One region of the Pseudoalteromonas simplex genome, then DNA from elsewhere that is predicted to be linked to it. Evidence: predicted binding sites of a transcription regulator. Region 1 holds the regulator's gene; each other region holds the start of a gene.
What was found. The regulator sigma-54, encoded in region 1, starts transcription at its own class of promoters, with help from an activator protein. The targets are predictions, from matches to a motif close to GTTGGCACGNNNNTNGNNT.
Positions count from the first base shown of each region.

Region 2: IRQ78_RS11465 (LruC domain-containing protein) is a predicted target of sigma-54. The motif match lies at 4,144-4,162, and genes of this name have one in related genera.
Region 3: IRQ78_RS18065 (YggN family protein) is a predicted target of sigma-54. The motif match lies at 3,525-3,543, and genes of this name have one in related genera.

Region 1 is NZ_JADILN010000018.1:15,257-25,213, forward strand. Features, by position in the region: gene mgtE (magnesium transporter) at 1-814, opposite strand, end outside; gene IRQ78_RS19705 (HPr family phosphocarrier protein) at 1,026-1,298, opposite strand; gene rapZ (RNase adapter RapZ) at 1,312-2,157, opposite strand; gene ptsN (PTS IIA-like nitrogen regulatory protein PtsN) at 2,158-2,610, opposite strand; gene hpf (ribosome hibernation promoting factor) at 2,614-2,901, opposite strand; gene IRQ78_RS19725 (RNA polymerase factor sigma-54) at 2,928-4,424, opposite strand; gene lptB (LPS export ABC transporter ATP-binding protein) at 4,531-5,256, opposite strand; gene lptA (lipopolysaccharide transport periplasmic protein LptA) at 5,253-5,774, opposite strand; gene lptC (LPS export ABC transporter periplasmic protein LptC) at 5,764-6,318, opposite strand; gene kdsC (3-deoxy-manno-octulosonate-8-phosphatase KdsC) at 6,315-6,866, opposite strand; gene IRQ78_RS19750 (KpsF/GutQ family sugar-phosphate isomerase) at 6,870-7,841, opposite strand; gene IRQ78_RS19755 (calcium/sodium antiporter) at 7,845-8,813, opposite strand; gene IRQ78_RS19760 (ATP-binding cassette domain-containing protein) at 9,062-9,880, shown strand; gene mlaE (lipid asymmetry maintenance ABC transporter permease subunit MlaE) at 9,873-9,957, shown strand, end outside.
Region 2 is NZ_JADILN010000005.1:934-10,890, forward strand. Features, by position in the region: gene gdhA (NADP-specific glutamate dehydrogenase) at 5-1,357, opposite strand; gene IRQ78_RS11460 (hypothetical protein) at 1,433-1,918, opposite strand; gene IRQ78_RS11465 (LruC domain-containing protein) at 1,921-4,110, opposite strand; gene IRQ78_RS11470 (ATP-binding protein) at 4,336-6,489, shown strand; gene IRQ78_RS11475 (M28 family metallopeptidase) at 6,482-7,876, opposite strand; gene IRQ78_RS11480 (sensor domain-containing diguanylate cyclase) at 7,993-8,901, opposite strand; gene IRQ78_RS11485 (VanZ family protein) at 8,963-9,358, opposite strand; gene IRQ78_RS11490 (alpha/beta hydrolase) at 9,362-9,957, opposite strand, start outside.
Region 3 is NZ_JADILN010000013.1:16,178-26,134, reverse strand. Features, by position in the region: gene IRQ78_RS18095 (c-type cytochrome) at 1-343, shown strand, start outside; gene IRQ78_RS18090 (cytochrome b/b6 domain-containing protein) at 565-1,215, opposite strand; gene IRQ78_RS18085 (AzlC family ABC transporter permease) at 1,353-2,060, shown strand; gene IRQ78_RS18080 (AzlD domain-containing protein) at 2,057-2,356, shown strand; gene IRQ78_RS18075 (glutathione peroxidase) at 2,464-2,946, shown strand; gene IRQ78_RS18070 (PA3496 family putative envelope integrity protein) at 2,999-3,187, opposite strand; gene IRQ78_RS18065 (YggN family protein) at 3,579-4,379, shown strand; gene IRQ78_RS18060 (aminotransferase-like domain-containing protein) at 4,446-5,888, opposite strand; gene IRQ78_RS18055 (DMT family transporter) at 5,990-6,919, shown strand; gene IRQ78_RS18050 (diacylglycerol/lipid kinase family protein) at 6,974-7,822, opposite strand; gene IRQ78_RS18045 (hypothetical protein) at 8,147-8,287, shown strand; tRNA gene IRQ78_RS18040 (tRNA-Ser) at 8,515-8,605, shown strand; tRNA gene IRQ78_RS18035 (tRNA-Ser) at 8,659-8,751, shown strand; gene IRQ78_RS18030 (DUF4124 domain-containing protein) at 8,860-9,360, shown strand; gene IRQ78_RS18025 (MBL fold metallo-hydrolase) at 9,430-9,957, shown strand, end outside.

The DNA.
Region 1 (9,957 bases):
CAAGACCAGCGAGGCTTAGCATGCTGTGCTCTGCATCTTCACGGATTACGTCAACGATATCATCGATGGTAATACGACCAAGCAAGTGAGCGTTATCATCCACAACAGGGGCTGAAATCCAGTTGTGACGCTCGAACAGTTGCGCTACATCACTTTCATCCATAGAGATTAGGATTGACTCACAGTCTTCATCCATTAAATCACGAACAATTTTATCTGAAGGACTGGTCAGCAATGTAGTTAATGAAAGCGCGCCTAAAAAGCAGTTATGCTTATCAACTACATATAAGTCATCGGTACCCTCTGGTAGCTCACCTCGTAAGCGTAAATAGCGTAAAACTACATCTAGGGTAACATCTGGACGAATGGTTACCGTATCGCTGTTCATCAGGGCACCGGCTGAGCGCTCTTGATAAGAAAGCGCTTGAGTTGCCCTTTCTCTATCTTGCGAGTCCATTGCGCTAACAACGTCTTGATATACGGTATCAGGAAGACTACGTAAAACCTCACCTAAGTCATCGTCGTCCATATCTTCTGTAGCAGCAGCAATGTGCTCAGGCTCCATCTGGGCAATAATGCCAAGACGTACATCTTCAGAGAGTTCCTCTAGAACATCACCACGGACATCTGGGTCAACCAGCTGCCAAAGCATACGACGAATTTTATGGGGAGAAGACTCAAGTAAAAGGGCTGTATCACAAGGTGCCGTTTTGGCTAACATGCCGCGCACTTGAACAAATTGACCACTATTGAGTGACTTGGTCACTTGTTTGAGTTGTTGTAGTGGGTAATCTTGTTCAAAGGCTTCTGGCATTGGCGTCCTTACAACTGAAAAAAGTTTAAATAGGCTATGCAAATACAGCATAGTTGCTTTGTAGTGTATTTGCAGAGATATCGTCGCACTGCGATAAATTTATTAAGAGTTTTGTAATTTAGAAAAGCGAGCGATATAAAAGTAGGATATTTAAAGGGAATTTTAAATATCCGAAGTAAGTTTACCGTAAACCTTGAAGTCTTAGCAAATGCTATTCTTGCTCGTGAAAGCGTTGCGCAATTAATTCGCCGATTGCCGTTAATGCAGCGTCAGCGTCAGGACCTTCGCATACAACACGAACCTCTTTTCCTTGACTACTTTCAAGGAGCATTAACGCTAACACGCTGTCGCCTTCAGCTTCTTTCTCATCTTGAAAAAGTGTAATTTTGGCATCAAATTGCAGTGCTAGTTGCGCTAAAACAGTCGCAGCGCGAGCATGTAAGCCAAGTTTGTTTTGAATTAAAAAGGTATCTTCAGCGTGCATTGTTGGTGCCTAGTTAGATATCTTGTTCGCGGTGGCGAATTTTTACATTAGCATGAGTTTTAGAAAAGCTTTCACCAATTGTTTGCGCTAAGTAAACAGAACGGTGTTGGCCTCCTGTACAACCAATTGCAATGGTTAGGTAACTGCGGTTGTTGCGCTCTAGATGTGGCAACCAAGTCTGTACAAAGGTTTGAATCTGCCAAGTGAACTTTTGCACTATGCTGTGGCTAGCTAAATAATCCCTGACAGGCTGATCGAGGCCGGTTAGTGGCTTTAAATCAGGCTCCCAGTGTGGGTTCGGTAAAAAGCGTGCATCAAAAACGTAGTCAGCTTCTTTTGGAATGCCATGCTTAAAACCAAACGACATAAACGTAATAATCAGTTTTTTATCTTTCTTACCTAAAATCTTTTCACGAATTGATTCTGCTAACTGATGAACACTCAAATCAGTGGTATCAATCATAAAGTCAGCGCGGGTGATCAGCACATCAAGCAGGATTTTTTCTTGTTTAATGGCAAGATCAAGCGGTAAAGAATCAATCGATAATGGATGCAAACGGCGAGTTTCAGAAAAGCGCTTAATTAGGGTTTGGTCATCACTATCTAGGTAGAATAGTGTTGGGTTTGCAAAACCTGGCAGGTACTCAAGAATATCATTAAACTCTTGCTGCTCTTTCGGTAAGTTACGTACGTCGATACTGACGGCAATTTTGTCATAATTATCAGAAACACTTCGCACGAGCGAAGGCAGTAGGTTGACAGGAATATTATCAACACAGTAGTAGCCTAAGTCTTCAAGAACTCGTAAAGCGACCGATTTCCCCGAGCCTGAGCGACCGCTGATAATTATTAATTCCATTTATGCCTCTGATGCAATTACTTGAAATAGTTGCTGATCGCTTGTAGCACTTCGCAACTGTTTACAAAAATCTTTATCTTTAAGTCTATCAGCAATTGTTGACAAGGTCTTCAAGTGCAACTGGCAATCGCCATCTGGTACGATGAGTGCCACAAAAATATCAACGGGACGATTGTCTATCGCATCAAAATTGATGGGAGATTCACTGACAATAATAAATGCATGAGGTTCATCAGCACCACTCATTCGACCGTGGGGAATAGCTATTCCTCGGCCGATACCTGTACTACCTAACTTTTCCCTGTTCAGAAAAGCATCTAGGATATCTTGTTGAGATAAATGAGGAAACTGCTGGTGAGCTAACTCGCTAATATACTCAAGAATTCTTTTTTTGCTATTAAAAAGGACCGCAGCTTTGCTGCAGTCCTGATTAGTAAGTGAACTAAGTTTCATAATTTAATGTCGAGCTAATTTCTCTTTATGCTTAATGACTTGGCGATCAAGTTTATCGATCAATGAGTCAATTGCTGCGTACATATCTTGATGTTCTGTAGAAGCGAACAACTCGCCTCCGTTTACATGTAAAGTTGCTTCTGCTTTTTGGCTTAATTTTTCTACATCTAAAATGACATGAACATTATTAATATGATCAAAATGCCTTTCTAGTTTTGCGAACTTAGTGTTTACATAGTCTCTTAATGAATCAGTGACTTCTACGTGACGACCAGTTAAATTTAGTTGCATAAGCATTTTCCTTCTATGTAAAACGTCTAAATCAGACTTTTACGCTGATTAGACGGAGGTATTGCTAGAGACTCACGATATTTTGCAATTGTACGTCTAGCTACTTTAATTCCTTGCTCAGCCAATATATCTGCAATTTTGCTATCACTCAATGGTTTAACCGAGTTTTCTGCAGCAACTAACTTCTTGATTAAAGCGCGAATTGCTGTAGAAGAACACTCACCACCATTTTCGGTGCTGACATGGCTTGAGAAGAAATATTTCAACTCAAAAATTCCCCTTGGGGTATGCATATATTTTTGTGTTGTAACCCGAGAAATCGTCGATTCATGCATTTCGACCATTTCAGCGACATCGTTTAGCACCATTGGCTTCATTGCTTCTGGGCCATGTTCAAAGAAAGCTTGCTGTTGTTGCACGATACAGTTGGTCACTTTTAGTAAAGTATCGTTACGGCTTTCTAAGCTCTTAATAAACCACTTTGCTTCTTGTAAGTGAGAACGAATAAATTGGCTGTCGCTACTTGATTTAACAGAGCGAGACATCGCTGCATATTGGCTATTCACTCTAATTTTTGGCATACAATCTGGGTTTAACTCGACTACCCAGCGGCCTTTCACTTTTTTCACTGATACATCGGGTATGACGTACTCAGATTCTTCGCGTACTATGCTATCCGCAGGCTTAGGATTTAAGCTGTGAATGAGCGTCATCACTTCTTTAAGCTCGTTTTCTTTAAGCTTAGTCTTTTTCATTAAAGTGCGATAGTCGCGACTTGCTAATAATTCGATATGCTCAGATAAAACCATTTTAGTTTCAGCTAAATATGGCGTATTGGCATCGAATTGACGAAGTTGTATACACAGGCACTCTTGTAAACTTCGCGCGCCGATACCAACTGGATCGAATAACTGTATTCTTTTTAAGACAGCTTCAACTTCATCGAGTTCGATTTCTTCTTCATCATTATTTTGATTAAAGCTTTCGACAATATCTTCGCAGCTAACCGTTAAAATACCTGAGTCATCGATAGCTTCAACGATGGCAACGGCAATCGCTTCATCGGTAGGACTAAATGGTGTGAGCTGTAGTTGCCACATTAAATATTCTTGCAGTGTTTCTGTTGAAGCACCTTGGTAAATAGACTCGTCTTCAGGCATTGGCCCAGACGATGTTGATGGGGCGGCACTCATGTACTCATCCCACGTAACATCCATAGCTAAGTCATCGCTAACCGTATCCTTACTCAGAGCATCACTGCTTTCTTGCTCGAATTCGCTAGGTGCTTCGTCGGCAGACGCGCTGACTTGTACATCGTCAGACTCCGCTTTTTGCTCATTCTTACCGATGCTTTCTTCGTTGTAATCCGCTTCTTCCACTTCAAGCAGAGGATTACTATCAAGCGCTTCTTGAATTTCTTGCTGGAGATCCAATGTACTGAGCTGCAACAAGCGAATGGCTTGTTGCAGTTGTGGAGTCATTGTAAGTTGCTGGCCCATGCGCAGCTGTAATGATTGCCTCATGTATCCCTAACAATCCTTTTTAAGTTATCGGTAACGGTGAAGACACTGTTATCGATTTATTGTCATTGTATAAGTCTAGCAGATGCTCTAGTCGGTGGCGTAATGGTTACAGCCTGAATTGCTCGCCTAGATAAACATCACGTACAGTTTGGTCAGCTAATACGTGCTCAGGTGTCCCTGATGCAATTAGCTCCCCATGAGAAACAATGTAGGCTTTTTCACAAACATCAAGGGTTTCTCGAACATTATGGTCAGTAATAAGTACACCAATACCACGATTTTTTAGGTGCTCAATAATTTTCTTTATATCTAACACCGAAATAGGATCAACACCAGCAAAAGGCTCATCTAAAAGGATAAATTTAGGATTAGCGGCTAATGCACGTGCAATTTCAACGCGGCGTCGTTCACCACCTGACAGTGCCATACCTTGGCTATCGCGAATATGTTGAATGCTAAATTCATCTAATAAGTTGTTAAGCGTCTCTTCGCGCGTTGTTTTGTTAAGATCTTTGCGGGTCTCTAATATGGCCATCAAGTTTTGGTAAACTGTTAATTTTCGAAAAATAGACGACTCTTGTGGTAGATAACCAATACCTAAGCGCGCACGGCTGTGCATTGGCAAAAGCGTGATATCGTTATCATCGATGCTTATTTTTCCTTTGTCGCTTGGTACGAGCCCTACAATCATATAGAAGGTCGTTGTTTTACCTGCACCATTTGGCCCTAACAAGCCAACAATACTGCCCGCTTCAACTTCAAGACCGACATTTTTAACCACTTGGCGGCCTTTGTAGCTTTTAGCTAAAAGCTCTGCTTTTAATGTGCTCATGGTTGGCCTTTATCGTCTTTTTTATTTTCTACAGGCACTAAAATAGTGTGTACACGATCTGTTGAGTTTTCGTCTTTTTCTGCGCTGATCAGCTGTTGAGCCATATCATAGGTAATGCTTTTTGCCGTTACTTTTTGACCCGCTTGAGTGACTTCAGCTTCGCCATTGAGTGTTAAGAAGCGTTTCGCAACATCATAACGAACTTCTTCGGCGCTGGCGCTCATCACGGTGCCATCAGCTTGCTTTTCTTCGAAGTAAGCTGGTTTGCCTGTAGCGATAATTAATTCGACTGTACCTTCGGTGTCACCGCCATGTGCCTCAAGTCGCTCTGCTGTAATGCGACGATCACCATGCACGATCTCTACGTTACCTTCGAATATGCCAACGCCATCTTTTAGTTTACCGACTTGGCGATCTGAGCTAATGCTAATTTGAGCGCCTGTTTGCTCGGCAGCTGCGCCCGAAAAGGCAATCAATAAGCTTGGGATCAGGAGTAATTTCTTCAGTTTATTGGTCATAGTATATGGTTCGTGTATGGTTAGTTAACTCAACAATTTCGGCTTTTAAATCGGCTTTTAAGCCTTTACCGGTAATTTTTAAATTCGGTCCTGTTAGTGTTACAGGTTGCTTTGAAAACATCGTCATTTTATCAATGTCGACATTAATATTTTCTGCTTTTATATCTTCGATCATACCGTTATGGGTTAAGTTTTTAGCAACTACATCCCCTTCAAAAATCAGCTGATCATTTTCGTATAAAGTAGCTTCTTTGGCTCTTACTTGCCAAACTTGCTGATCGCTATAAATAGTAAAAATAGGTTGTTCAAAAAAGGTAAACCCTAATTGTTGATACAACTCCATTTTTGCAGCTGCCACTTTATGACTAATTTTACCTTGCTCGTCATAAGCTGTTTGCTTTAGAGCAACGGCAGTGTAATCAGGCGTTGCGATGATCTCGTCTTCACTAGTTATTGTATCAGTTGACAGGTTAAAGTACGGGTACCATAACCACACCATGCAACAGACAAAAACAATACTCAGTAAAATACGGGCTATATTCATGCGCTGGTTCCATCGCTAGTTAACGGCTTGCCGTTTTCTAACATCAGTAAATCAGTTAATTCACGCACAGCTCCAAAGCCACCCGGTAATAATGTGGTGTAATGAGCCAGCTTCTTGATAAGCGGGTGTGCATCGTTTACTGCGACAGCAAAGCCAACTTTTTCCATAACTGGTAAGTCTGGACCATCATCACCAATATAGGCAATCTGTTTATCTGTCAGCCCCAGTTTATCCTTTAACTCTTGATAAGCAATCAGCTTATCTTCTTGTCCCTGATAAATGTGCTGAACTGTTAGGCTAGTCATTCGCTGCTGAACTATTTGTGAATGGCGGCCAGTAATCACTGCCACTTCAAAGCCACTATTAATGAGTGCTTTAATACCAAAACCATCTTTAGTATTGAATGCTTTAAGCTCTTCGCCATTATTACCCAAATAAATTCGACCATCAGAAAAAACACCATCAATATCACAGATTAATAGTTTTATTTTTTGAGCACGCTGACTCACATCAGGGCTCAGGGGCTGGTATAGTTCGGCGAATGTCATTGCTTAGAGAACTCCTGCTTTTAATAAGTCTTGCATATTAAGGGCACCAATTGGTGTGTTGCTTTGATCCACCACAATTAAACCATTAATACGTTTATGCTCCATAATATTTAAAGCTTCAGCCGCAAGCATGTCAGGGCGAGCCGTTGTGCATGAACGGGTCATCACTTGGCTAATTGCCGTGTTATGGATATCGATGCGCTGTTCTAAAATACGGCGTAAGTCACCATCAGTGAATAACCCGGCTAACTTTTCATCTGCACCAATCACTGCGGTCATACCAAGGCCCTTGGCTGACATTTCAATCAATGCATCTTTGATGCTTTGGGTTTCGCTAACGATTGGCGTTGCGTCGCCTGCGTGCATCACATCATCTAATGTAAGTAATAAACGTTTACCTAAGCTGCCACCCGGGTGCGAAAGTGCAAAATCGTCGGCAGTAAAACCTCGGGTTTCTAGTAGCGCAACCGCCATTGCATCGCCCATAACCAAGGTTGCAGTGGTGCTTGCCGTTGGGGCAAGGCCTAACGGACACGCTTCTTGGCTAACTTTGATGCACACATGAACATCAGACAGTTTTGCCATTGTTGAGTCTGGGTTGCCTGTTAATGAAATCATTTTTGCGCCAATGCGCTTAATAACAGGGATAATACTGAGTACTTCGCTGGTCTCACCTGAATTTGAAATACACATCACCACATCGTCGCGGGTGATCATTCCTAAATCACCGTGGCTAGCTTCGCCAGGATGAACAAAAAATGCCGGAGTGCCAGTACTTGCAAGGGTTGCAGCAATTTTATTACCTACATGGCCAGACTTGCCCATACCAATCACAATAATACGACCTGTACATTGGAACATTAATTGGCAAGCATTATCGAAATCTTGATTTATATATTGCTCAATTTCTTGTAAAGCTTGTGCTTCAATTTCGAGTACGCGCTTACCCTGCGCGATAAAGCTAGGTTGTGTCATTAATTATCCTACTTGGCTGAAAATATAGCCCTGATATGCAATAAATGCGACTAACAGTAAGCCACCTTCTACTCTATTGATACGACGAGCACCTTTAAAGTTCAATGACATGGCAATCAATACAACGGTTGCTGCAATCATGATAAGTGCATCGCGGTTTGCCGCAGAAGGGTCAATAATTGAAGGGTTGATAATACCCGCAAGAGGTAATACGGCGAGTAAATTGAAAATGTTTGAGCCAACGATATTACCAAGCGCTAAATCGTCTTCGTTTTTTAATACCCCTGCAATACAGGCTGCCAGCTCTGGTAAGCTGGTGCCAATAGCAATTATGGTTAAGCCTATTACAAGGTCTGATAGACCAAAATATTTTGCGATATCAACGGCTGATTCAACTAAAAAGTGTGAACTGACTGGTAATAAAATCATGCCGATGATTAACCAAAATATGGCTGATTTAGTGCTGACATCGTTCGGAACATCTTCACATGCTTCGCTGACAAATGGGTCATCTTGGTTTTTAGCACGCAGAGACACAATAACTAAGCCACCAATGAACACCGCAAAGGCAATCATCAATGCAATGCCTTCAGCGAACGAAAAATAGTTATCAGAGAACACATACCAAGCGGCTACAGAGATTAATAGCACCAGCGGCATTTCGCGTTTAAGTGTCATTGAAGATACTGAAAGGGGGCGCAGTAAAGCTGTGACACCAAGTACAAGTAAGATGTTAGTAATGTTAGAGCCGACCGCATTTCCTACCGCAGTATCTGTTTTATCAGCAAGTGCTGCCGATGCAGATACCATCATTTCAGGCGCAGATGAGCCCATAGCAACAACAGTTAAACCAATTATTAGGGTGGGGATCCCCATATTTTTTGCCAGTGCAGCCGCCCCATAAACAAACCGATCGGCACTCCAAACGAGTGCAGCAAAGCCAATAATTAAAATGACAAAAGAAGTCACCATTGCGATACGCCAACATTACTTATACAGATGACTGCAAATAGTAACAAAAGCGAACCTGAAAGTATAAGTAAAAGAATGGGCTGGCAAGCATAAAGCGTGCTTGGTAAGGAAACTAAATTTCAGGTGTCGTTAAGCTCTTTACAGCTAGCTTTAGAATTTATTGATAGAAAATATTACAAAATTTTACGATTTGTTTTTTCCATCTTGACTAAAAAACCCTTAAAATGGCAAAACTAGTGAAAAACGTTATGGAGAGCGACTTGTCGCAATCAATAGTAGAAATCAAGGATGTAACCTTTTCACGGGGCGATAGAATCATATATAAAAATATGAGTTTTAACATTCCGAAAGGCAAGATTACCGCTATCATGGGACCGAGCGGCATTGGTAAAACCACCATGTTACGCTTAATTGGCGGTCAGCTGAAGCCTGACTCTGGTGACATTTTATTTGAAGGCAAAAGCATTCCTAGCATGACTCGCAAGGAACTTTACGCCGCCCGTACCAAAATGAGCATGCTGTTCCAAAGCGGCGCTTTATTTACCGATATGTCAGTGTTTGACAATATCGCCTTTCCTTTGCGCGAACATACTCAGCTTAGCGAAGATTTAATCCGCCTTGTTGTTTTAATGAAATTACAAGCTGTTGGTCTGCGTGGTGCACAAGATTTAATGCCGTCTGAGCTTTCAGGTGGTATGGCTCGTCGTGCTGCTTTAGCGCGTTCAATTGCCCTTGATCCAGAACTTATCATGTATGATGAGCCTTTTGCTGGTCAAGATCCTATTTCCATGGGTGTGCTTGTTAAACTTATTAAGTCATTGAATGAGGTGTTAGGTTTATCATCACTGATCGTAACTCATGATGTAACAGAAGTTATGAGTATTGCCGACCACGTGATCATCATTGCTGATCAAGGAGTGATAGGCGAAGGATCACCTGAGCAAATGCAAAACCATGAATCTGAGCTTGTGCAACAGTTCTTAAATGGTTTATCGGATGGCCCTGTGCCATTCCATTTCCCAGCTCCTGCGTATGATGATGAATTACTAGGAGTGCATAATGCTTGATCTATTCCAGAAGTTAGGTCACAAAACGCTAGGGCGCTTTGCCGCGCTTGGTCGTTCTACTCAAATGCTGTTTGGTG
Region 2 (9,957 bases), on a different contig from region 1:
ATCACTAAACAACACCTTGCTTTAACATTGCATCTGCAACTCGTTCAAACCCCGCTATATTCGCACCAAGCACCAAGTCGTGTTCATTAGAGTACTGCTTGGCAGTAACTGAAATAGTATTAAAAATGGATTTCATAACTTGCTGAAGTTTTTCATCAACTTGCTCAGATTGCCACTTTTGCATACTGGCATTTTGAGCCATTTCGAATTGGCTCGTCGCCACACCTCCAGCATTTGCGGCTTTGCTTGGCCCTAAGTAAACGTTGTGCTCTTTGAAAATCTTCATTGCTTCAGGTGTAGTTGGCATGTTGGCACCTTCGCACACAGTTAAACATCTGTTTTCTACAAGAGCTTTAGCATCACCTTTAGTAATTTCATTTTGAGTCGCACATGGCAAAGCAATGTCTGCTTCATATCGCCAAACTTGATGACCGTCAGTTGGGTATTGATTGACAGGTGTGAACTCAGCATCTTTATGTTCATTCAAATAATCTCTAAGCTCAGCACCACGTTCACTTTTTAGATGCATCACTAATTTTACGTCAAGCCCATTCTTACTATATAGCGTGCCCTTCGAATCGCTACAGCTAAGAATCACAGCATCGTACTCATCAAGCTTTTTCATCAGATAAAGTGCAACATTACCAGCACCAGACACTAAGCACCGTTTTCCTGTTAAAGAGTCGCCTTTCGCATCTAACATAGCACTTAGAAAGTAAGCAACGCCGTATCCTGTTGCTTCTGTTCTTAAAGAAGAGCCATTTAATGATTCAGGTTTTCCTGTTAAAACGCCACTAAATTGGTTTGTGATCCGCTTGTACTGCCCAAACAAATAACCGATTTCCCTAGCGCCAACGCCTATATCACCGGCGGGAACATCTGTATTAGCACCTATATGACGGAAAAGCTCAGTCATGTATGACTGACAAAAACGCATAATTTCATGGTCGCTTTTGCCTTTGGGGTTGAAATCAGCACCACCTTTACCACCTCCTAACGGTAAACCTGTCAATGCATTTTTTAAGACTTGCTCAAAGCCCAAAAATTTAACCACACTTTGGTTAACGCTGGGGTGAAATCGTAGGCCGCCCTTAAAAGGACCTAACGATGAACTAAATTCAATTCTAAAACCACGATTAACCTGAACATTTCCAAGATCATCAAGCCAAGGAACCCTAAATATGACTTGCCTTTCTGGCTCTACTAATCGTTCAACAATAGAGTTTTTTTGATACTTATCATTAATCTCGAGATATTGATTAATCGAAGACAGAACCTCTTCAACAGCTTGATAAAACTCCGTTTCATTTGGATTAGAACTCTTTACTGATTTTAACACTTGCTCTATGTATTCCATCACTCATTCCTCTTCAAGCTGTTGAAAATAAGATTCTTACAAATTAAACTCATTTACGTAAAGAATCGATCACTCTTACCTAATCGTAAACACCATTGGCTGCTCACTATCATTTTTCCAATAATAACGTAAAGGCTCACTCTGAGTGTCATAAAACCACACCTCGGCCACCAGCTCTAATCCACTGTTAGCTAACATTAAACTAGATGACAGCTTGCTCTGTACCAATGGTGCACGAAGCAAACACTGGTTATAATCGGCTTTATCGTCGTCGCCTTTAAGACATATGTTTAAAAAGGCTCTGGTGTCACCAATATTCAAATCTACATCTACATCGAGCTCTAATTTACTACTTAAATTAAACTCAGGAGCAATCGTTAAATCATTCATCGTCTCAGGATCCACGCCAGTAGCCGGAGGTGTTGTCTCAGGTGGCGTTGTATCTGTTGTAGGTGCTTGCGTTACATTTGTTCCAGCACTTTCAGTTGCAGAGTCGCCTTCACCACCGCCACCACACGCAGCTAACATTAAGCTTATGATCACTAAAGTATAATGTTTCATAATTATTCTCCTCTTGAAATCACGTTAGCAGGTTTAGCATTGTTGAACCACATTGGCTTTTCTTGTCCTTTTGATTCTGCAAATGCTTTAAAGTCGCTGTATGCATGGGTAATATCTACCCCTTCTTTAGGGTGAGCCCACGAAGTACCTACTTCAATTGCCCAAGGTAGACCTGTTTCGGTTTGGAAGTAAAAACCCTGCGCACTGTCAGATGAATCATCAGACTCTGCGAAAGAAAATAGTTGCATATCAAATTTTTCTGTCGGCTGCTGATTCTTAAGGTGAACCTCCCAGCTTCTAGGGTCTTTACCAACCAAGGCTTCACCATGATAGTGTCCATCAGCTGCAAATATGAAAGGATCTAATGTGTACTTAGGTGCATCAGCGGTCGCTGTACCTGGTAATAAATCAATAAACAATGAAAACGTGACTTTACTATTGCTATCACAACCCGTCTCGGTTCTAAAATAATTACAATTAGACTGTTTATCAATGTAATCCCAAGTATCAGGCATAATCACGAAAATAGCATCTTCAGTATTTTGCTCTAAGATCTCGTGCGTTTGTTCAAGACCATTAATCAGTAAACTAGTTTTTTCAGCATTAATTTGGCTACGTAAAATGCGTTTATCATTTGAACCTTCCACAGTCTCATATAACCTAACTGCAAAGCCATTATGAAAATCAGCACCTATCCCAACTAGCTCACCTTCTATTTTGTAACCTGTAGCCACACCATTTTGATCTATAATTGTAGTTCGATAGTTTATAACTAAATCATTGAAGTCATAATCTCCAGAAAATGGCCATTTATCCTCAAATGCAAGTGTTACCCAGCTATTTTCTCCTGGGTAAACTAGGCTTCCCAATGTTGTTACAGAGTAATCTTCTACCTCCCCACCAATAACACCACCACTTGCTGTAATTGGGTTGGTTTCACTACCATCAGTTACACGAAAGCGAGACCAGGTTGATCCCATAACGGCATCATCAGGAACATTAACCAAAATGCTATTATCGCCTTGGTTTAACCGATATTTAGACACCGTAATTTCATCCGCATCAAATTGGTAATTCTGATCCCAATCAAACCATGCGTATAGATATGTCTCGTCATTTGCAGAGGTAACAATAATTTGACTGGTATTGCCTGCTACCAAATCAGTGACGAACTTAACGCCGTCATCTGATTGATCATCAGGTGTTAAAAGTAAGTCTGAACGTGTATTAATATTCTCGCCATCTACTGTAGCACCTAAGTAAACCAAATTAGTTTGATCTGCATTTGGGTCAAATAAATGTCTTGCGCCACTGTCTTCGAGTGAGGTTTGATAAGGAGCTGGTGCATCACCAAAATCGATTGAATTATCCGTTACCTTTACCTCAGCAATTGCGCAGCGTGCACCATCATTTTGATTTGATGTAGGCCCTAAAGTAAACACCGCAGCAGTTGGCGTGTAACCGTTTACAGGGCTGATGCTAAGGTCTACTTTGTGTATTTTACCGCTTCGGTTATTACTAAAATAAAACTGTCCTTTTACATCAAAATACCCAGCACCATTCGCTCCGGTATCACCAGCTATATCTAAGTTCGCCACAAATGTGGGTGTCTGATTATTAAGATCTATTTCGTATAAGTCGCCATTTGATTCAACTGCATACAAAAGGTTGCTATTAGGATGAAAAGCAAAATCATAAATAGCTAACCCCCAGCTAGCTGAACCCGCAACTAAATCAGCTTGATATTCATCAGCAGGCTCTGTCAAATCAATACCGTACAATCCGAATTTGGGATGATACAAATAATATACCGCCTGATTAGTTTCACTATTTACATGGATGTCACCCACATAGAAGTTAGTATCAGGCAGACCGTTAACCACGAGTCGTTCTAGTTGATAATCATCACCAATTTTGACAACACTCTTCGGGCTTTGCTTACTAAAGCCATACATATATTGGTCTTTATAGTTAAAACCCACAGCATTTACGCTTTCATTGTTTGTTTCGTCACTAAAGTTTAATGACGGTGCTAATACTGTCGCTTTAGCAGAGACCAAATCAATTCCAAACATTTGTGCAGGTGTACCTTGTATTAGAAATGCTTTACTTGGGCATTCTTCAAACGGAGCTGCGCTTACATAACTAGTGGCAAGCACAGATAAAAGACAGACGGGTATTTTGCTTTTCATAATTACACTCTCCTGTGGTTATGTAATTATTTAAAGCAGCAATTGTTCCAAAATATAACTCATTAAAAAATAAGGTTTTAAATGTTTTTTGCAGATCCTTTTTGCAAGATGCAACCATCTATATCGCAAAATGCAATTCTTTTTAATCACAAAAAACAAATTTACTCAACACAAAAGCATGATGTGCTAGAATTGCTTCAGAAAAAATAATAATAAATGTTAAAAATGAACTTTAAAGCTCTTGTTATTCTGCTGTGTACCTTGTCATTTGCATCAATTGCGTCAACTCTACAAGGCCACATTGATGAAGCTAGAACAATAAGCGATTACCAAGAACGCTATAAATATTTAACAAATATAGATAAACGCCTTATTGAATCTGCCAGTTTTGCTGAGCAATTAAGCTTTAATGTTAGATTAATTCACGTTCATATACACCTAGGTCAGTTTCAACAGGCGCAAAATATAGTAGAAGAACTTGAGTCTTCTCCAAAATATAAAAGTGACTCCTCTATTTATAGCGAATTGTATTTAGTCAAAGCTCGATTGGCATATAGTGCAAATAAACTAGAATCTGCAATTCACTTATCTCAACAAAATGTCGCGCTGTTTCAGCGTTTGCAACTCACCGATTACGAAATTGATGCCGTTGCGAGCCTTGTCAGTGCTTATCATAATGCAGGTGAATATCAAGCAGCCTTAAACTTGCTTGAGGTTTATATTCACGACAACAATCGAGAATTATCCTTAAAGCAAAAAGAAATGCTCTACCATGGTTATTCGCGTAATCTTGAACAGTTAGACCGGTTAACCCTTGCCCTAGAATATAAGCTAAAACGCCGTGAAGTTATTCAGCAAATGTCGCCGTCTATTTCATTACAAGCAGGTATAAGTTATTCAATTGCCCAAAGTTATTTAGATTTAGAACAATACGAAAAAGCAAAGAGCGAGTTTATTACAGCCCTTAGTTTTGATAGGCAAACGGGTTCACTATCTGATATCGGACATAGTTTAGTTAAGCTATCCCAATGCGAATATGGACTTAAAAACTACCCTGCAGCACTTGCATACGCACAAGAGGCTAAGCAGGTCTTCGCTAGTTATAACAGTACGCGAAATACTGCCTGGGCAAACCATAATATTGCGATAAATTTGCTCGAAATAGATAAACCTGACCAAGCATTAAGCATTGAAAAACAAGTGCTCATTGAACTCAAGCAAGACGATCACTTATATATAGATGTATTACTTACATTAGCTAAGCTGTACATTGGCTCTACTGAGCACGAACAAGCTAAACATTATGCTGAGCAAGCCTACCAGTTAAGTAAACAAAAAAATAAGCTGCAAAAACAAATCATTGCCCTAGAACATTTGATAACTGTGACAGAAAAACAAGCTGATTATAAACAAGCCCTGTCGTATCAACGTGCTATTACAGAGCTTGAAAAAGGCTTTGCCCGTAACAACTACAACCAGCGTTTAGCTGAGCTACAAAACTCCATTGCAATGCGCGACCGCGATTTAGCAATACAAGATTTAAAACTTCAAGACAATGAAAAAAGCCAAGCTATTGCCGCACAACGTCAAGCTATTTTATACAGCGTCTTATTATTTAGCCTGCTTTTAGCTGCAATGGGCATTGCTTTATTAAGAATAAGACAGAGAAAACAGCTTATTGAACAGCGCCGAAATTATCTGGATAAACAAATCAGTCAACGTAGTAAGTTATTATCACAAGTAGCTCACGAACTAAGTGGTCCATTAACAGGGTTGCGCTTACACCTTGAAACGCTCCAAGCAGGCCTAACCCAATTTAATGAGCTTACTTACGAAAAACTTAACCAAAAAATCACCGACATGGCAACTTTAGTGACTGATTTAAATAAAATTTCACTTTTAGAACAAAGCAGTTTTCAGCTCAACGTAACAACAGTTAATGCGGCTGAGTATTTCCAAAGCTTACACGCAGATATGCTGATCCAGCTTGAAAAATTTGAAGTGACATTTACACAAAATGTTGCTGATGAACTAAGTTTTGAGTGCGATGCAACACGGCTTTCACAGTTATTTGCAAACTTAATCAGTAATTCGCTTAAGTACACAAATCACCCTGGTAAGATTAATTTGACGATTAGCCAAAACCAAACACAGCTTTTAATCTGCTATGAAGATTCATCCCCTGGCATCAGCGACGAGAGTTTAGCAAAGATTTTTGACCATCTTTATAGAGTGCCTGACTTAAAAACAGTGAAACAGTCAGGTTCAGGAATTGGGCTTGCGATAGTAAAACAAATTGTCGAAGCCCATAACTGGCGTATTACAGCAGCTCATAGCGAACTGGGTGGTGTCCGCTATGACTTAACGATTGCTATTTAGCAGATTTGTCTGGCCATTCGAACGCGCCAACATCGCCAGGAAATACAACCGGTGATTCAATACCGTCTTTGTTTACAGCCGCAACACCAAAATAGTAGTTATCGATAACAACATTTTTAAGGGTTGCTTCGGTTACCTTCCCAACATCGCGGCTAAACTGCCATTGTGGCTCACTGGTATAACGCCAATAGATTTTATAACTGACCACCGTTGGATCATCACTTTTATGCCACGCTAATGTTGTACTCGGCTTTACGGCACCTGAAATACTAACACCCGTTGGCGGCGCTGGAGCCCACGCCATTGAAGCCATTGTCACTGCATTGAGTGACGTTAATTTCGCCGCATAGGCAAAATCAACATGGTCGATGGTGTCACCATAAGTAATACCATTTTCAGTACGTAAGTCTTGATGCTGTTGATTATAGTTTTCGTTTGTCTCCATAATACGCACAGCTGCAAAGCCAACATCGTTAAATGGACGATGGTGCCCTCCTCGACCAAACCGATCGAGTCGATATACCAACATGGTATCTAGATTCTCGATGTAACGATCTGCGATTGTATCTATGTAGCGCGCAAGGTTACGACTTGCTGAGTCAACCTCACCACCCGTAAAACGGCGTTTATGAGCCTGGTCTTTCGTTTCAATAACGCGTGTGCCTTCAGAGAAAATACGTGCAGTTGTGTTATCTGTTACACCATTAATGCCCGTTGAATTACCAATCATGTCATTGTTTAAAACACCATGAACACGCCAATCATGCTCTTGTGCATATTTAGCTAAGATTTTACCGCCATACAAGCCTTGCTCTTCACCAGATAATGCTGCGTAAACAATTGAGCCGTTAAATTTATACTTTGATAAAACTCGCGCCGATTCAAGCACGCCAGCCACTCCAGATGCATTATCGTTAGCCCCTGGCGCATCTGAGGTATAGTCCATAACATCAGACACTCTCGAGTCAATATCACCCGACATCATAACCATACGGTTTGCATCAACTTGACCACGCTGTATAGCCACAATATTGACCACGTCAACCGGGTTTGGAATACGCTTTTCACCGGAGATAGTGTCTTTTACCTCGATGATTTCTAGGCAGTTACCGCAAGCTTTAGAAATCGCCTCAAATTCAGACTTGATCCAACGTCTTGCAGCACCAATACCGCGCGTATCTGATTTCGTCTCAGAGAGAGTATGGCGAGTGCCAAAATCAACCAGCGTTTGAATATCTTGCTCTATACGTGTTTTAGAAACAGCACTTGCAATATCATGCAAAGCTTGTTGATCTATATATTGAGGTGTTGTGGCATGAGCTGCCGAGACCAATAACAGCGATGAGCTAAACAAAGCACCCGTTGTTGTTATTTTACGCTTTAACATAGTTTCACTCCTTCAATGAATCATTAAAGGCTAACTAATATTTCATTTCGCGCAATAGTAATGCGTTAGAAAACAAATTAATAGGTTAAAACATTTTTCCGATAAAGCTATTAATACTATTTAATATTTTTAGTGCCTGATAACTTTATTCCCTCGTTATAAAACACCAAGCGATTACCCCCTTCATACTTAGCTTTGTACATAGCTTTATCTGCACACTGTATTAAGAATTCTGCATCACCATAATGCTCTGGAAAGAGAACTGCACCAATACTTGGGGAATAACACAGTTCATCATCATTAAAAACTAAAGGCTTACATATTTCACGACTTAGTTTATCAGCAATTTTTTTTACATCAGCTTTGCGTTTTACACTTTTTACAACAATTACAAACTCATCCCCTCCCAAACGGCCAACTATGTCGTCTTTATCCAATACATGGCGAATTCGCATGGCAATAGTTTTTAATAGCTTGTCGCCAGCACTGTGGCCGTGAATATCATTGACTTGCTTGAAGCCATCAATATCGATAAACAATACCGCAATAATTGCAGAAATAGTATTAGCAGTGGATAGTGACTCTTCTAGTTGGGTAATTAAAAAGCTACGATTAGGGAGATTAGTGAGTGGATCGTGCCCAGCCATGAATATGAGTTTTTGCTCAAGCTTTTTCTGTTCTGTTATATCATGAGCAATCGCTACTCTAACTTGCTTTTCTTTTGACCAATAGACAGACCACAAGACATGGACCACAGTACCGTCTTTTTTCACCCACCGATTTACAAACCTTGGATGTAGATTATCTGTCATTATCTGATTGATAGCATTAATGGTTTTTGCTCTATCTTCGGGATAAACAAAGTCCAACATTTTTCTATTGATGGCTTCTTCTGGTGCGTATCCGAAAATTGTTTCAAAGGCTGGATTAGTAAACAGCAAGGTGCCTTTTACATCTACTACGCAAACAGCATCAAGTAATAGCTCAATAATATCTGACAAATAATCTGAGGTATTTTTGTTCATACGCAACTTTTAGGCTAGCACTATACTGAGTATAGACGAAACCTAACAAGTCACTGAAAGTTTAGACCTTGGGTGGATATAACTTTTTGCTAAGCCATGCAGATATGGCACTAAATATTGCGATACCAGTAAAATCTGCAATTAAATCAACAAAGTCTAATGTTCTCGATTCAATAAAAAATTGGCTTAGCTCTTCTAAAATCACAAACGTACTCACAATCAACACAGCTAAATAAATAGGCCGTCCAGCAAGGTTCAATGTTTTAAACTTAAAGGCAAGGTTTATGAATAACGTAAGTAGTCCAAATAAGCAAAAATGCCCCAACTTATCACCGTAAGGAATGGCCGCAACGAGTTCGAAAAACACCGACTTTTGCCCAGTATTGGCAAGATAAATAACCCAACCAATAAAAGCGAAAAAGCCGATAGCAATTAACACCAGAATACGTTGAAGCATCTTTTATGGCGCCATATGTGAGGTTAAAAATAAAAATTGGTAGGCAATCACTTTATTCCAATAGTGCCAGTCATGAATACCCGGACGCTCAACATAGTCATGGCGGATGCGCATTTTTAACATCGCCTGGTGTAGCGCTCGGTTTTGCTCAATAAAAAAGTCATCAACGCCTATATCAAGCATAATAGGTAAGGTATCAGCGCCCTTTTTCCATGCCGTATTGCCAGCAGCAATTTTATGGAGGTTGTTAATAATGGCAATGCTATCCCATTTTTCTTTGTTTTCAGCATAACTGCCGAGTACTTTTTCAAGGTCAAACTCTGCACTAAAGGGCCTAACATCAACCCCAGCAGATATCCCTGAAACTGCTGCAAACTGTTCTGGGTGATTTATTGCAATGTGCAAGGCACCAAAGCCACCCATTGATAAGCCTGTTATTGCACGGCCACTTTTAGACCGATTAGTCGAATATTCAGAATCGATATAATTTAGTAAATCGTCTGCAATGTAGGTTTCGTATTGCGAGCTTTTGTCGATATCAGAATCGAGATACCACGAACCGAAGTTGCCATCTGGGTTAACAATGATGACATCATATT
Region 3 (9,957 bases), on a different contig from region 1:
AGCATTTTCAATGATCCGCGTACAAATTGGTGACATGGGCGATATGCTAAAAGGAAAAGTACCTTTTGATGCAGAACGTTTTCAAAAGCGTGCCGACAATGCAGCAGCACTATCTAAAATGCCTTGGGAAGCTTTCGTAGCGGGTTCTGATAAGGGTGATACATCTGCACTTGCAGCTGTATGGAGCGACAACGAAACCTTTATGAAAAAAGCAGTTGCTTTCCAACAATATGCAGATGAGCTAGCAGTTGCAGCACAAAGCGGCGATAAAAAAGTAATTGGCAAAGCATTTGGCGCATGGGCTAAAGGCTGTAAAGATTGCCATAAGTCTTTCAAAGACTAGTTAAAAACTTAAACTAAAAAGGCGCTTATTAGCGCCTTTTTTAATGTCTTATACCAATTCGCTTAATTAAGTGGTCTATTTTGAGGCAATAGAACCTCGTTGATAGCAAGGCAAAAATTTCGTTATTTAGTTTGTTCTAAATCAGAAATTTTTAACGCAGGTAGCGACAGGTTTTATCCCTCAAAATGATTAAGTATTATTGCGGATTGGTATTAGATTACCTAGCCAAGCAAATAGCTGAGCGGCTCTGCACCCCAAGTCGTAAATAGCACCACTAAGCACACTGCAAAAATAACAAAAGCTATCAACGGTGATTTAGTAACAGGCTCAGTAACCGCAACTTGCTCACTATTACCCGTTAGCATAGGTTTCACTAAGTTTTTTCCCTTAATGCGGTAAATCACAATCGCTAATACATGCAACACAATGGCATACAACAAGATGTCAAAGTTTAAATGATGGAGCCAACCGGCAAACTCTACGGTATCTGAGGATACATGCGCCACCAGCGGGCCATCCGTTAAAATATCGTCACTGGTCATTAAGCCAGAGGTTAACTGTACGATGAGTAGCGCAAAAAAGGCTATCACCATATAACTACCCGCCGCGCCGTGACCCGCCTTATGTTCATTGCTTGTAAATGACTTAATTGCAGCAACAGGTGAATGAATAAGCGCAGACAGCTTTGCCGTTTTACTACCAATTAGACCCCAAACAAGACGTGTAATAATAAGCGCTAGAGTGAAGTAGCCTGCAGCAAAATGCAGCTCCAACATACCTACTTCAGCACTAAAATAGAGGGTTGCGATGGCCGCAACTAATAACCAATGGAAGCTTCTTATAAAGCCATCCCATACTTTAACTTTAGACATTGTAACTTTCCCTTTAAAAGACGCTAATGATTTCAGCAACAGGCTCGGCTATACATTATTGCAAACTTCAGTTATTTTGACACACCTCTATTTTAGCTGTTTTGATCTGAGCCATAACAACAAACATGAGCGATAAGATGCATAAATCAACAATAAGAGCCTTGCTAAAAGGATTTTTCGACATGCTCCCCTTATGCCTTGCGGTGTTACCTTGGGGAATTTTATGTGGCTCGTTAGCAGTTCAAAATGGCTTCAGTGCTTTAGCAACACAAGCTATGTCGTTATTGGTATTTGCAGGCTCAGCACAACTCGTTGCGATTGAATTAATGGCCGGCAATACCCCGCTTTTAACTATATTATTTACCACTCTCATTATTAGCTCACGGCACTTTTTATATGGTTTAGCTATTCGCCACAAAGTCATTGATCAACCCTTTCGTTGGCGCCTGCCTGTGAGTTTTGTACTGACGGATGAATTATTTGCTTTTTCGCATCATCGCAAAGCCTATCGCACAAAAGTGCGCCTTATTTACGCACTCAGTGCCGGGTTTAGTTTTTATATTGCCTGGAATATCTGGACCTTACTAGGTATTGTCGCAGGAAGCCTCCTTCCCGATTTAACACACCTAGGGCTTGATTTCGCCATCGCAGCCACGTTTATTGCTTTAGTTATTCCGGGAGTAAAGAACCTTGCAACACTGGCTACAGTGATCACCGCTGGCGTTGTTGCAACGCTATTAAAAAATCAGGGCTTTCAACTTTGGCTTGTCACTGCGGCCCTTATCGCTATGACAGTGGGTTATCTAATTAGTCGCTGGCAAGCAAAAGAGGAGCATACACAATGATGACCACCATTTTATTAATGGCGTGTATTACCTTCTTCACACGTTACTTATTTTTGCACCGTGCATTACCGTTTAAAGTCGGCCCAAAAATGCAGCAATTCTTAAGTTTTAGCGCCCCAGCAGTACTCACCGCAATTTGGGTGCCCATTGTATTTATTAATGACGAAGGGATAAATCTAGATTGGCAAAATCCCTATCTAAGCGCTGCTGTTGTGTCTGTTATCGTGGCCTATAAAACACATAACATATACTACACAACACTGGCAGGGATGGGATTGTTTATAATTTTAAGTTAGCTGCGATGCTTAACGCCAAGTAAGAAAAACCGCTGATTAAAATTTACCCTTTTAGAAAAATGCCAAGCAAGTTAGAATCAATGCAACAATAATAAAAAGTTATCATTATGAGCGAATTTCACCAACTTTCTGCCACCAGCCTACAAGGCCAAACCGTTGACTTTTCTGATTTTGAAAACAAGGTCGTACTTGTTGTAAACACTGCAAGTAAATGTGGCTTCACTCCACAATATGAAGGCTTACAAGCACTGCATGAAAAGTATCATGAGCAAGGCTTAGTAATAATTGGTTTTCCATGTAACCAGTTTGGCAAACAAGAACCAGGTGATGCAAAAGAAATTAAAGAAAGCTGCCTTATTAACTATGGCGTTAGCTTTTTAATGATGAGCAAAGTCGATGTGAATGGCGAACATGCTCACCCTGTTTTTAGATACCTAAAATCAGAGTTACCGGGCTTTATCACCCGCAAAATAAAATGGAACTTCACCAAATTTTTAATTGGTAAAGATGGCAAGGCCATTAAGCGCTATGCGCCACTGACAAAACCTGAACAGCTAGAGTCAGACATCGCAGCTGCACTGGGCAAATAACGAAGTCTAAAAGCAATAAAGAGGCAAATTGCCTCTTTATCTAAATTTATGCTTAGTCGTTCAAGTACTCGTCAAAGTCGTCATCGCCTAAGTTTCTGCGCAAGCGTTTTTGTTCAAGATAGTCTTCCAACTTCTTCTTTACGCGTTGCTTTTTCTTGTCGTGTTGATTACGCCCGACCATTTCGTACTCGTCTTCAACAAAATCGTCATCTAGCGCGTCATAACTAAATGTCTTACCCACAACCCACTCCATAAAGTGTTTGAGACCAATTCTTGAGATTAAAATTTGCTCGATGAATTGGCAAAGATTAAAAAGCTCGGTAGTAATTTAGTATCTAAAAAACCACCAAAATAAAGCCATACACCCATGCTAAATAGGTCATATGTCAATATTGTGAATAAATAGCGCTAAATTTGATTTCTGAAAAGTGAGAGTTTTTTATCGTTTCGATAAGAGTCATTTATGCATGTGTATTTTTTAGTTAATTTGACTAAAAAATGGTTAAAAAGTTATTCCCCGCAATTTTTAAAAAAGCCTCAAAACACATCAAACCATTGAATTAATTGAACTTATAAATTATGGCATTCAATTTGATTATGTATTTGTGTCATTTCAAACAGGAAAGAAAAAAATGAAAAAGTTATTGTTAGTAAGTTCTTTATTTATCGCTACCAGCGCAATGGCTCATAACGATAATGATACAAATATTTCATTCAGCAGTGAGCAGTGTGATGTTGAATTTATAAATGATGTACGCATTACACCAAGCGAGTTAGAAGTATACACAGCCGATAATCGCACTATGAAAATCATCGATCAACACACTTTATATATCGATGGTCAAAGCGTGTCGCTTGATGCTTCACAACAGCAAGCAATTGCAGATTACTCAGACAGCTTACGCAGCCAACTTCCTGAAGTCGCCAATATCGCACTTGATGGCGTAAAAATAGCAGGCGTAGCAATTGAAGAAGTATCAAATGCTTTCAATATTGATGGCCTAAACGACATTTCAGAATTAATGGACGATATCAGTGTAGAAGTGCAAAACGCCTTCTATCAGCAAGGTGCGTTTACCATGGGTCAGCAAAATTTCGAAAAATTTGGCCAAAACTTTGAAGACCAATTCGATGAGCAAATCGAATCGGCTGTCGAGTCAGCCATGATGCAATCAATGGGCAGCATTTTAATTGCGCTAGGTTCTGAGCTTTTAGGTTCAGGTGGCGACATGGATGAGTTTGAGCAACGTATGGAAAACATGGGCGCACAAATAGAAGCACGCGTAGAAACACAGGCAGCTCAACTTGAAGAACGTGCAGATGCATTATGCGGCAGCTTTGCTGACATCGCTCATAAAGAGCAAGAGCTAGTGGTTCTAGTACCAGAGCTAAAAGAGTATCAACTATTTACTTTCAAACAGAATGCAGAGTAATTGACTAATTAACATCCCTGAACCAAAACACTTGGTCCTTTCGCGCAGAGCTTGCTCTGCGCTTTTTTATTTTTTGGCCAGCACAGTCAGCTGCGATAACGTTTTAATCGCCTGCTCTAAGTTTTCAGACCAAGGCAAGCCATAACTTAAACGAAAACAGCTACGGTATTTTTTACCCGCTGAGAATATCAACCCTGGAGTAATACTGATCCCCGCCTCAAGTGCCAAATGGAATAACTTTACCGCATCATATTGGCTACCAAGGTCAACCCAGATAACACAGCCCCCTTGCGGGTTACTTATACGCGCACAACTTGGCATATATTGCTGCAGGCACCAAATCATACGCTCTTTGTTGGTACTTAAGCGCTGTCTAAGCAAACGAATGTTACGGTCGTACTCACCGCTAGCTATAAACTCATACAAGGTCCACTGGTTTATAAGTGGCGCGGAGCAACTAAGCGCGCGTTTGTGTCGCCTTGCTTGTTCTGCAAACTTACCGGCAATGATCCAACCAATGCGGTAACTAGGTGCGGCTGTTTTTGAAAACGACGCGCAGGTGATCACTAAGCCCTTTTTTGAATAAGCTTGTGCAGGCGTGGCGCGCTTAGCTGTAAAATGTAAGTCGCCATAAACATCATCCTCAATAAGCACCACGTCACGCTGCTCTAAAAGTGCCACTAATTGCTCACGCTTGGCATCAGGCATAAAACTGCCAACTGGGTTATTTAATGAGGTTGAAAACACACAGGCTTTTATATCATGCTCATCGAGTGCTTGAGCCAAATCATCTAGCCATATTCCTTCATCGGGGCACAGCGGTATTTCCAGAGCCTTTAAGCCTAAGCTTTCAATTAATTCGATAATGCCAAAATAACAAGGCGACTCGATAGCAATAACATCACCGGGTTTAGCCACACATTTAAGGGCAATCGCCAACGCCTCTTGAGCACCATTGGTGATCACTAATTCATCGCTATCAACCCCAATACCAAAGTCCAGATAGCGATGAATGAGCTGTTTTTTAAGTGGTGCAAAGCCATCCATCGGCCCGTAATTAATTGCCGATGCGCCAGCTAATGTCATGACTCGGCGCATTGTTCGTGCCAGCGCTTTATCTGTCGGTGCAGCAGCCACAGGGTTGGCGATACCAAATGGCACCACATTAGCTTTGTGGATAGCGCTGTAGACTTGCTCAATCAAGCCTTGCTTATTGACTGTGGTAGGCTCTCGACTGAGCCTAACTCGCTTTGGTCGAGACTGATTTAACTGTGATGACTTTAAAAAGTACCCTGACTTTTCTCTGGCTTCGATCAGCCCTTGCCCTTCAAGTAATTGATACGCTTGCTTTACAGTAGGAATACTGATGTTGAGCTTGTCTGCCATTTTTCTGAGCGAAGGTAATTTTTCACCCGGTAATAACGAACCTTGCACGCAAAGATCTCTAACTAGCTGAATAACTTGTTGATATAAGAACTCACTGTTACTACGACTGATAACTTGTGACATAGCCCACCAAACTGTATAGGTTGCATTTCTAGTTTTCTGTATATGTTAAGTATACAGAAGAGGATTAAAATGAACATACTTTCAATTTTTGGGTACTAACTATGAAAAGCGCCGCTCTCTACCTTGCTACAGTACTGATCTGGGGATCGACTTGGCTAGCTATTGAGTTTCAACTGGGTGATGTTGCTGTTGAGGTCTCTTTATTTTATCGCTTTGCCATTGCAGCCATTTTAATGTGGGCCTTTGTGCTGGTAAAAAAACTCCCTATGCAATATTCACTGCGCGATCACGGATTTTTTGCATTATTGGCTTTATTTAACTTTGGTTTAAATTATTTAGTGCTGTATTGGGCGCAGAACTATCTCACCTCAGCAATGGCCTCAATTGCCTTTTCGATGTTGCTATTAATGAACATTATTAACACCCGCTTGTTCTTCGCAAAACCAATTGCGAAACGAATTTACTTTGGTGCTTTACTCGGTGTAATGGGTATTGCCAGCTTGTTTTGGCCACAAATTCAGCAATTCGACTTGAGTAATGGTGCGTTGGTCGGGTTACTACTTGCGCTGTCTGGGACCTTTGTGGCTTCATTGGGGAATATGGTCAGTGTTCGAAACTCTCAGTGTAATATTGGCGTACTTCAAGGCAATGCCTGGGGTATGTTGTACAGCGCTTTAGGGCTAGCAGCTTATGTTTTAGTAAGCGACGTTGAGCTGACATTGAATGCCCCAACCAGCTATTGGGTATCTCTCTTCTATTTAGCAGTATTTGGTACCGTAATCGCATTTGCTTGTTACTTCGCGCTACTTAAAAATATCGGCCCTGAGCGAGCAAGCTATGTAATCGTATTATTCCCACTGGTTGCAGTGGTCTTAAGTACCTTATTTGAAGGATTTGAATGGCAAGCAAATACCTTTATGGGTTTTAGCCTAGTGTTATTCGGTAATGCTATCGTGCTGACTCCAACTCGACAAATTAAAGCATTTTTTGCTGCACGTAATCTGCAGCAAAAAAGCTCCGTCCCCAGTTAGAAGTGACTATGTCGCCTCTAACACCAAGCGCTGGCAAATTTTGCCGGCGCTTTTTTATGGCACATGAAAACGAAGTGCTTGTTTGTGAATCTTAACTTTAGCCGGAGTAAAGCCAACGAGCTCACCATCGGCTTCTATAGCCAGTCCTTTCGTGGTGATATCGGCAGTCGTTAAACAGGTATATTCCAGCGCGTGCAAACTATGATGCTTTACGATCAGTAAATACAAAAAGCTGATCAGGTTTTTCAATAAACCGCCAGCTGGCATGCAGTAGCAATCAAGCTGACCATCATTTAACTTTGCCCGAGGGGCAATCTTTAAGCCACCACCAAAATAATGATGATTAGCAAAAATCGTCGCTAAATTACTGTAGTTGAGTGCTTTACCATTAAACTCCCCCTTAAGTGAGCGTGCCCGAAATGAAAATAGCTGTTTGATGCCCTGCCAAGTGTAGCCAAACGAGCTAAAACTTCCGGCTTTATTTAGTTGCGTCACGACTTCAGCGTCAAACCCTATTCCCGCCACATTAATAAAATAGCGCTGATTGATTTGTCCAACATCGATTAATTCTGTACGGCTATTAAAAACAGCCTCATACCAAGCCTGTTTTTTACACGCAAAGCCACGCGCAAAATCATTTCCTGTGCCTGCTGGAATTAACGCGATAGAACAGCGACTCGACATTAATGCATTAACGGCTAAATGCAGCGTCCCATCACCACCAATCACCACAACTTGACTCTGGTTTTTAGCCAAATGCGCAATATCAGCGCAATCATTCTCAAACTTGCCTGTGGTTAAATACAATTCAGGCTCAATCTGTCTTTTTTTACATTCTTTTAGTAGCCAATCAACACTGTTTTTATGATTTTTTTTGTCACTTGGCTTTATTATTATCAACATCAACGGTTACTTCTTTTCTTGCATGGCAAAAACACCACGCTCGTTCAAATTATATTAATCTGAATAATTAGTCACTTTCTCACTCTAAAAACGCATAAATAAAAACACCAAAAGCTAAAAACCTTTATTTACTTATACTTCAACGCAAACACAATTGCATAAGCATGCAGCGCAATGTGTATTTAAAAACTTAACCCCATGTTAATAAAAGACTTTCGGATTAGAAAAAGTTATCCGACAGACTCAATTTTTATCGTTTTATTTTTGTTCAGTTTGATTGCAAAATACTCACGTTTTCAACCAAACACAACCCGGAGCAAAGTAATGAACCCAATTAATACATTAAACCAAAACGCTGCAAATCATGTTGCCGTAAAACCAACAAACCGCAAAGCAAAAATGTTGGCAAAACTAAATCGCTACGGCAAAAAGTTAGCTCTTGGCGGCGCAGTACAACACAAGTAATCCCCAACCATGGTTACTTTATCGGTGCAGTAAACACCCAACCACTAACGAAGATCCTTCTTTAGCTCCTCCGTTTACTGCTCCAACCCCTTTCTTTTAAGTTAAAAACAGCAATTAATTAAACCTTTTTACAAAAAACTCCCTCTTTACGCTCAAAAAACAAGCAAACAAACTTTTTCCTATTTACACAGCCGATTCAGCTAAGTATTATTCTCGCATCACGATGTGGAGAGATGGCAGAGTGGTCGAATGCACCGGTCTTGAAAACCGGCAGGGGTTTGTAGCCCCTCTAGGGTTCAAATCCCTATCTCTCCACCACTTATTTTTATTTGTTGATTTATTTCAGCAAATTACAATCAGAATTATGCGCTGGAGAGGTGGCCGAGTGGCCGAAGGCGCTCCCCTGCTAAGGGAGTATAGGGTTTGTAGCTCTATCGAGGGTTCGAATCCCTCCTTCTCCACCATTTTATTATTAAAAACCGCTTTTAAGCGGTTTTTTTATGTCCGAAAACTTGCACTCCTCATTATATTTCATGCATGCTAAGTATCTATTTGCTACACAAAGTGATGCTATGTTTCGTTTTGCATTTTTTACGCTTGCTCTATTTGCCAGCACCAACAGTCAAGCCACTATTTATAAGTGCATGATTGACGGGGTTGCCACCTTTACAGAGCAGCCTTGTGGTAAAGATGCAGCAATAGTAAAAATTGCACCACCACCCGCAAGTAACCAACCCCCAGCCAGAGAGCAGCCGCCAAATCCACAAAAACCTGCAGACTTAAGTGTTGAAGATTATTTAAAAATTCAAAAAGCCGATCGCGAAATAGACCGCCTTCAGTTAGAGATTAAAGAACTACAAAAACAACAGAGTGAGCGCATTGGTAAACTCAATAATATGACACAAGATGCCGCAAACAGGTTAGGCGCAGCGTCTATTGATGATGCTATTAGCAAACAAAGCGAACGTATTAATGCTTATTATAAAAGCCAAATCGCCCCCCTCGAAAAACAGGTAGCACAGCTAGAAGAAACCAAAAAACAGCTCAAAGAGCGAGGCACGCAATCCAATTAGTCTAGCTTACCAAAACTGGTCAGACATGATATAACAACATTTGCTGATTAAGTTTAGGGATCAATCGTTTTGCAAATTCATACGCTCGAAGGTTATATCCAAAATATCTATTTGGTTGAATACCCAGATAAATTGATGCTACTTGATGGTTGTTGCCGTGCTGATGTTGATACTGTATTTGACTATATTACCGAACAACTCAAGCGCCCCATCACAGACTTAAAACTAATAGTAGTCACCCATATGCACCCAGATCATGCCGGTGGAGCGCATGCATTAAGAAAGTTAAGCGGTGGAAAAATAGCGACGTCGAACGCCCCTGGGCAATGGTATAGAGGCATTGATGGTTTCTTAATGCATTTAACCGATATTGCTTTGGCTTGGTGGGTCGCCGGTAGGTTAAATAAAAAACGCCATAATCTTTGGTACAGCCGCCATTTAGATGCTGACTATTACCTTGCCACTGATGCAACCCTACCCGGCTTTGACGATTGGCAAGCACTGCATAGCCCAGGTCATACCGACCGAGATATTAGTCTGTATCATATTCCTAGCGAGCGAATTTACATTGCTGATTTATTAGTAAAAGTAAAAGGG